Regions from separate parts of the Leucobacter sp. UCD-THU genome, predicted to be linked through region 2. Evidence: predicted binding sites of a transcription regulator. Region 2 holds the regulator's gene; the other holds the start of a gene.

Region 1 (3,395 bases), on a different contig from region 2:
CGAACTCGCTCAGCACCAGCACCCCTTGCTCGTCGGCCCGGCACGCCACGTACTCCTTCGCCACGAGGTTCATGCCGTCGCGCAGCGGTGTGACGAGCAGCACGTCGGCCGCGAGGTAGAGGGCCACCATCTCGTCGCGGGTGTGTCCGCGGTGCAGGTAGACGAGCGGCGCGTGCCCGATCGAGCCGTGCTCGCCGTTGATGCGCCCCACCGTGAGCTCGACCTCGTCACGCAGCTGCCGGTAGGCGTCGACGCGTTCGCGGCTCGGGCTCGCGACCTGCACGAACACGATGTCGGCGGGGTCGATCTCACCGTCGCCGAGCAGCTCGTCGAACGCCTTGAGGCGGTGGCGGATGCCCTTCGTGTAGTCGAGCCGGTCGACGCCCAGCATGACCGTCTTGGGGTTGCCGAGCTCGGCGCGGATCTCCCGCGCGCGCTGCTGGATCTCGGGGCGGGCGGCGACCTCGGCGAAGGCTGCGGCGTCGATCGAGATCGGGAACTCCTGGGCGAGCACCGTGCGCGACGGATGGTCGGCGGTGCCGGGTACGACGATCGTATTGCCGAGGGCGGGCACGCGGGTGAAGCGCTCGGCGGTCATGCGGAAGGCGACCGCGTCGGTGACCTGCTGGAACCCGATCACGTCGGCGCCGAGCAGCCCCTCGACGACGCTCTTGCGCCACGGCAGCTGTGCGAAGAGGCGGCTCGGCGGGAACGGGATGTGCAGGAAGAACGCGATCGTGAGGTCGGGGCGCAGTTCGCGCAGCATGGCGGGCACGAGCTGCAGCTGGTAGTCGTGCACCCACACGATCGCTCCCCGGGCGGCCTGCTCGGCGACGCGCTCCGCGAACCGCTGGTTCACCCGACGGTAGCGGTCCCACCACACGCGGTGGAAGTCGGGGCGCGCGATCACGTCGTGGTAGAGCGGCCACAGCGTGCCGTTCGAGAAGCCCTCGTAGTAGAACTCGATGTCGTCTTCGCTGAGTTCGACGGGGGCGAGGCGCATCGATCCGATCTCGAAGGGCTCGAGCTGCTCGTCGGCGGCGCCGACCCACCCGACCCAGAGGCAGCCGAGCTGCTCGACGATGGGCGCGACGGCGGTGACGAGCCCCCCGGGCGAGGTGCGCCAGGAGGTCGATCCGTCGCTCGCGACCACGCGGTCGACGGGAAGTCGATTGGAAACCATGACGAGCTCGCGACCGCCCGTCATGTCCTGCATTTCGGTCATGGCACCCCCTGCGACTCTGTGTTCGCAGTCTAACGAGCGCGGGTCACGGTTCGCTGCCCATTGCGGCTCAGGATCGCGCGATGATAGGCGCCCACGCACCCGGGAGAGGATCCGTCCTCACCCGCCGGCTCGTTTGCCCTCAGCGAACGCCTCTTAGCACTCCCACCTCGAGAGTGCTAATCTACAAGCAGGTTGAGTCGCATCGACTCAACTTTCGAACTCCGTATCGCCAGATGAGAGAAAGGTGCGAACATGGCAAGCTACAACCCCCTCCGCGACGTGGAACGCCTCGCCGACGTGCTGCTCAGCGAACCGCTCCGCGGCCCCCGGCAGATGCCGATGGATCTCTATCGCGATGGCGACCACTACCTGCTGACGGCAGACCTCCCCGGCATGGATCCCGGCTCCGTCGACATCGACGTGGACGGGCAGCTCCTCACGATCCGAGCCGAGCGCACCCTGCCCGACGCCGAGAACGTGAAGTGGATCACCCGCGAGCGCACCGCCGGCAGCTTCCTGCGCCAGCTGAGCCTGGGCCAGGGCATCGACACCGAACGCATCAGCGCCAGCTACGACAACGGGGTCCTGTGCGTCACGATCCCGGTCAGCGAGCGCGCGAAGCCGCGCAAGGTGGAGGTCATGACCGGCGGAGCCGGCGAGACGCCGCAGACCATTCAGGCCTCCGATCCCACCCCCGCGCAGCTGGAGAACAGTCCGGCCTAAGCGCGACGCACACGAACGAGGGCTCCGCGCCCGCTCTCTTCGAGCGGACGCGGAGCCCTCGTCGTTCAGCGGCGGTCAGTCGACGGTGGTCCGAGGCTCCTGCGGCTGCTGCCATCGCTCGTCGTCGGTGACGTCGCGGGCGGCGTCCACCTCGCCCCGCCCCGTCTCCTGGGACGGCTCGCCACCGGGCTCACCGCCCGCCCCGGCCGCCGACTCGGCGTCCGATCCGGTGTTCGTCTTCTCGACGACCTCCTCGGCGCGCTCGGCACCCTCCTCGACCGCGCGCGGCATCTGCTCGTCCATGGTGCCCTCCTCCTCATGATGCGTCGTCTCTCCAGACTGCGCCAGCGGCGCCGGGCTTTCCAGGGGTGGCGCGACCGGGCACGATCATCTAACCTGCGAGTGCGCCACCCGAGCACACGACCCCCGGTTCGCACCGGGCTTCGGGGATTCGCCTGGCGACGGCAACCGCCCGACACCCACGACCCGGGATCGGCTCGGGATCGCACGAGCCTCTGGAGGGGTCATGGTCCGCACTCGCGTGCACAATCAGTTCGTATCGCTCGACGGCTACTCGGCCGGAGAGTACGTGACGTTCGATCAGCCGATCGGAGACGCCAGCCGTCTCTTCGGGTGGTTCGACGGCCGCGTCATCGAGGGGGTGCACCGGGTGCAGGAGCCGGTCACCCTCGACCGGGCGCTGTTCAGCATGTGGGGACAGGGCATCGGCGCCGAGATCATGGGCCGCCGCAAGTTCGGCCCGCAGCAGGGGCCCTGGCCGGACGACGGCTGGCGCGGCTGGTGGGGCGAGCAACCGCCCTTCAAGACGCCCTGCTTCGTACTCACCCACCACCCGCGCGAGCAGATGGTGTTCGAGAACGGCACGAGCTTCCACTTCGTCGACGACACCCCCGAAGAGGTGCTGCGCCGGGCGAAGGAGGCCGCGGACGGCCTCGACGTGCGCATCGGGGGCGGCCCGACCACCGTGCGGCAGTTCCTGCGCGCAGATCTCATCGACTTCATGCACCTGGTGATCGTGCCGATCACACTGGGGCGCGGGGTGAGCCTGTGGCACGATGTCACGGGCTTCGAGGATCGCTTCACCCTCGAGTCGGTCAGCAGTTCGAGCGGTCTCACGCATCAGCTCTGGAACCGGAGGAGCACGGGGTCGTAACCCGGCGCCTCGGGGACCCGGCTGCGCAGGGCGCTGCTGGGCGGTCCGCCGGGGCGCCCGGCTGCAGCGCGGCCGCGCCGCCGTGCCGCAGTGCCGCTCGCTCTACGGCGTGCGTCGGCGCAGGGTCAGCGCGGCCAGACTGAGCGCGGCCAGCGTCACTGCGCCGATCACGATCAGCGGCCCGCCCAGCTCCCAACCCACGTCGCCGCGGGTCACCGCGTTTACCGCGTCGATCGCGTAGCTGAGGGGCAGCCAGTCCGAGACCGCGTGCAG
Region 2 (3,395 bases):
GGCCGCCGACAAGCTGGGCCAGAGCCAGACCAAGCTCGGCGAGGCGATCTACGCGGCCGCCCAGGCCGAGCAGCCCACGACCGATGCCGGCTCCGGGGAGTCGAACGACGACGACGTGGTGGACGCCGAGGTCGTCGAGGACGAGGAGCAGAAGTAACCATGGCGGATCAGGAACAGCGCACGCCGGGCGAAGACCCCAACAGCGACGATGTTCCTGCGACGACGGGGCCGGAGGCGAACGCCTCCGGCCCCGTGCCGCAGGAAGACGGGTTCACCGTCGACGACATCCTGAACGCTGAGCAGAGCTCCGACGCGAAGACGGCCGACGAGGCCGAGGGCGCCCCTGCGGAGGAGCACCCCTACCTCGAGGATCTGCGCCGTCTCAGCGCGGAGTACGCGAACTACCGCAAGCGCACCGAGGCCAACGCCCAGCTCGAGAAGCAGCGCGCCGTCGCGGCGGCGGTCACCCCGCTGCTCACCGTGCTCGACGACCTCGATCGCGCCGAGCAGCACGGCGACCTCGTGGAGGGCTCCGCGTTCGCCACGATCGCCCAGAAGATCCGCGGCACCATGGAGCGCCTCGGCGTCGAGAGCTACGGCGAGAAGGGCGAGCCCTTCGACCCGCAGCTGCACGAGGCCATCGCCCAGGTGCCGGTTCCCGGCACGGAGCAGCAGACGGTACTGGACGTGATCGAGCGGGGGTACCGCGTCGGCGACGTCGAGCTGCGCCCCGCCAAGGTAGCGGTGGCGGTGGGGGCAGATGGCTAGTCAGGATTGGCTCGAGAAAGACTTCTACGCCGTCCTCGGCGTCTCGAAGGACGCGAGCGATGCCGAGCTGAAGAAGACCTACCGCAAGCTCGCCCGCAAGTACCATCCGGACTCCAACCCGGGTGACACGGTCGCCGAGGCGAAGTTCAAGGAGATCAGCGAGGCCTACTCGGTGCTCTCCGACAAGGAGCAGCGAGCCGAGTACGACCAGATCCGCGCCATGGGCGCCGGCGGCGCCCGCTTCACCGCGGGCGGTGGAGGCGCGCAGGGCTTCGAGGACATCTTCGGAGGCATGTTCGGCGGCGGTCGCGGCGGCGCGAACTTCAGCTACCAGGGCGGCTTCCCGCAGGGCGGGCAGAACTACGAGGACATCTTCAACCTGTTCGGCGGCGGCCCCAGCGTGCCGCAGCCGGGGCGCGACATCCAGGCCACGACCACACTCGACTTCGAGACCGCGGTGCAGGGCAAGACCGTCACGCTGCAGACCCCGAACGGGGCCGTCAAGGTCAAGATCCCGGCCGGCGTCTCGGACGGGCAGAAGATCAAGGTGCGCGGAAAGGGCGATCCCAGCCCCAACGGCGGGCCGTCGGGCGACATCATCCTCACGGTGAGCGTGCGCAAGCACCCGGTCTTCGAGCGCGACGGGCAGAACCTCCGCCTCAAGCTGCCGATCACCTTCTCGGAGGCCGCGCTCGGAGGCACCGTCGAGGTGCCCACGCTCGGCGGCGATCCCGTGCGCCTCAAGGTGCAGCCGGGCACGCCCAGCGGCCGGGTGCTGCGGGTCAAGGGCCGCGGAGTGAAGAGCTCCAAGGGCACCGGCGACCTGCTCGCCGAGGTGCAGGTGGTCGTGCCGTCGCACCTCTCGGAGCAGGCCCGCGAAGCCCTCGAGGCGTTCCGACAGGTGGAGCCCCAGGAGAATCCGCGCGAGGATCTCCTGTCGCGCGCCCGGGGCTGACCCGAGGAAGGTGAGTCGCATGGCAGAACCGCAGATGGATCGCTACACCCCGGTGTTCGCGATCGCCGCCGCGGCCGAACTCGCCGAGATGCACCCGCAGACCCTGCGCCAATACGACCGCATCGGGCTCGTGTCGCCGCAGCGCACCCGCGGCAACACCCGCCGGTACTCCCTGCACGACGTGGCGCGGCTGCGCGAGGTCTCGCGGCTCTCGGCCGAGGGGCTCAGTCTCGAGGGGATCCGGCGGGTGCTGCACCTCGAGGATCGCGTGCGCGAGCTCGAGGATCGCGTGCGAGACCTCGAGCACGCCCTCGCCGAGGAGCGGCTGCAGCGACCCGAGCGGCGCGTGTTCGCCGCGGGCGCCGCGGGCGGCGAGGTGATCACGCTGCGTCGCGGCACCCGCGTGCGCCGCAACGCCGAGGTCGTCGTGTGGAAGCCGTAGCCGAGCTCTTCGCGCGCCTCTCGCGACATCCCGACTTCGACGCCCCCGAGTTGCAGGCGTACGACTCCGCCGACGAGCTGATCCTCGATACCGCAGCCGCCGAGCTGCGGGAGGCCGGCGACGGCGACGTCGTCGTGATCGGCGACCGCCACGGGGCGCTGACCCTGGGGGCCGCGGTGCTCGGAGCGCGGGGGATCCGCGTGCACCAGGACCCGCTGCTCGGCGAGCTCGCGCTGCAGGCGAACGCGGAGCGCCTCGGGTTCGCGGGCCTGCACGCCTCGCACCCGCTCGACGAGTCGCTGCTGCGGGGTGCACGGCTCGTGCTGCTGCAGCTGCCTCGGGGACTCGACGCGCTCGACGAGATCGCCTGGTCGATCGCGCGCTGGGCGCACCCCGGCGTGCGCGTGTACGCGGGCGGCCGGGTGAAGCACATGACCGTCGCGCAGAACGGCGTGCTCGGCCGATACTTCGGAGAGGTCTCTGCAGGGCTGGGGCGGCGCAAGGCCCGAGTGCTGACCGCGAGCGGGCCGCGGGACGCGGGGCCGGCGCCGTTTCCGCGCTGGGGCTCCGACCCGGCGCTCGCGTTCCGCGTCGCGGCGTTCGGGGCCACCTTCGGCGGCGCGACGCTCGACCACGGCAGCCGGCTGCTGCTCGAGGGTCTCGGCGACGCGCAGGCCGGCGGCGGCTCGCCGGACGGCGGGGCTGGACCCGCGAGGGTGGTCGATCTCGGCTGCGGCAACGGGGTGCTCGCCGTCTCGGCCGCGCTGCGGTGGTCGGCGGCACGGGTGGTCGCCACCGATCAGTCGACCGCGGCCGTCGCGGCGACGCGGCTCACCGCGATGGAGGCCGGGGTGGCGGATCGCGTCGCGATCCACCGCGCCGACGCGCTCGACGCCGTGCCCGACGGGTGGGCCGAGCTGATCCTGCTCAATCCGCCCTTCCACACGGGATCGACGGTGCACGCCGGCGTGGCCCACCGCCTGATCCGCGCGTGCCGTCGTGCGCTGGCGCCGGGCGGCGAGCTGCGACTCGTCTTCAACTCGCACCTGCGCTACCGATCGCTCGTGGAGCGCGAGATCGGGCCCGTGCGCGAGGTCGCCCGCGATCGCACCTTCACGGTGCTGTCGGCGACGCTGCGCTGAGACGGCTGGCCTGACGACTCCGGTCGGGCCGGTTGCGGACCCCCTTCAGGCTTTGCGCCGGCGCCGCCCGCGGCCCTGCTCGGCCCGC

Evidence for each region. Region 2 encodes HspR, which represses chaperone genes until heat shock. Its sites were predicted from a motif close to AAGTTGAGTCNNNNNGACTCAACTT; they were not measured.
Region 1: H490_RS19275 (Hsp20/alpha crystallin family protein) is a predicted target of HspR. The motif match lies at 1,415-1,439, and genes of this name have one in related genera.

The regions. Positions count from the first base shown of each region.
Region 1 covers NZ_KB714599.1:398,954-402,348, reverse strand. The annotation lists gene H490_RS19280 (bifunctional alpha,alpha-trehalose-phosphate synthase (UDP-forming)/trehalose-phosphatase) at 1-1,225, opposite strand, end outside; gene H490_RS19275 (Hsp20/alpha crystallin family protein) at 1,478-1,948, shown strand; gene H490_RS19270 (hypothetical protein) at 2,024-2,251, opposite strand; gene H490_RS19265 (dihydrofolate reductase family protein) at 2,475-3,122, shown strand; gene H490_RS19260 (ABC transporter permease) at 3,225-3,395, opposite strand, start outside.
Region 2 covers NZ_KB714601.1:441,053-444,447, reverse strand. The annotation lists gene dnaK (molecular chaperone DnaK) at 1-157, shown strand, start outside; gene H490_RS23030 (nucleotide exchange factor GrpE) at 160-768, shown strand; gene H490_RS23025 (DnaJ C-terminal domain-containing protein) at 761-1,723, shown strand; gene H490_RS23020 (heat shock protein transcriptional repressor HspR) at 1,743-2,165, shown strand; gene H490_RS23015 (class I SAM-dependent methyltransferase) at 2,153-3,307, shown strand; gene H490_RS23010 (helix-turn-helix domain-containing protein) at 3,353-3,395, opposite strand, start outside.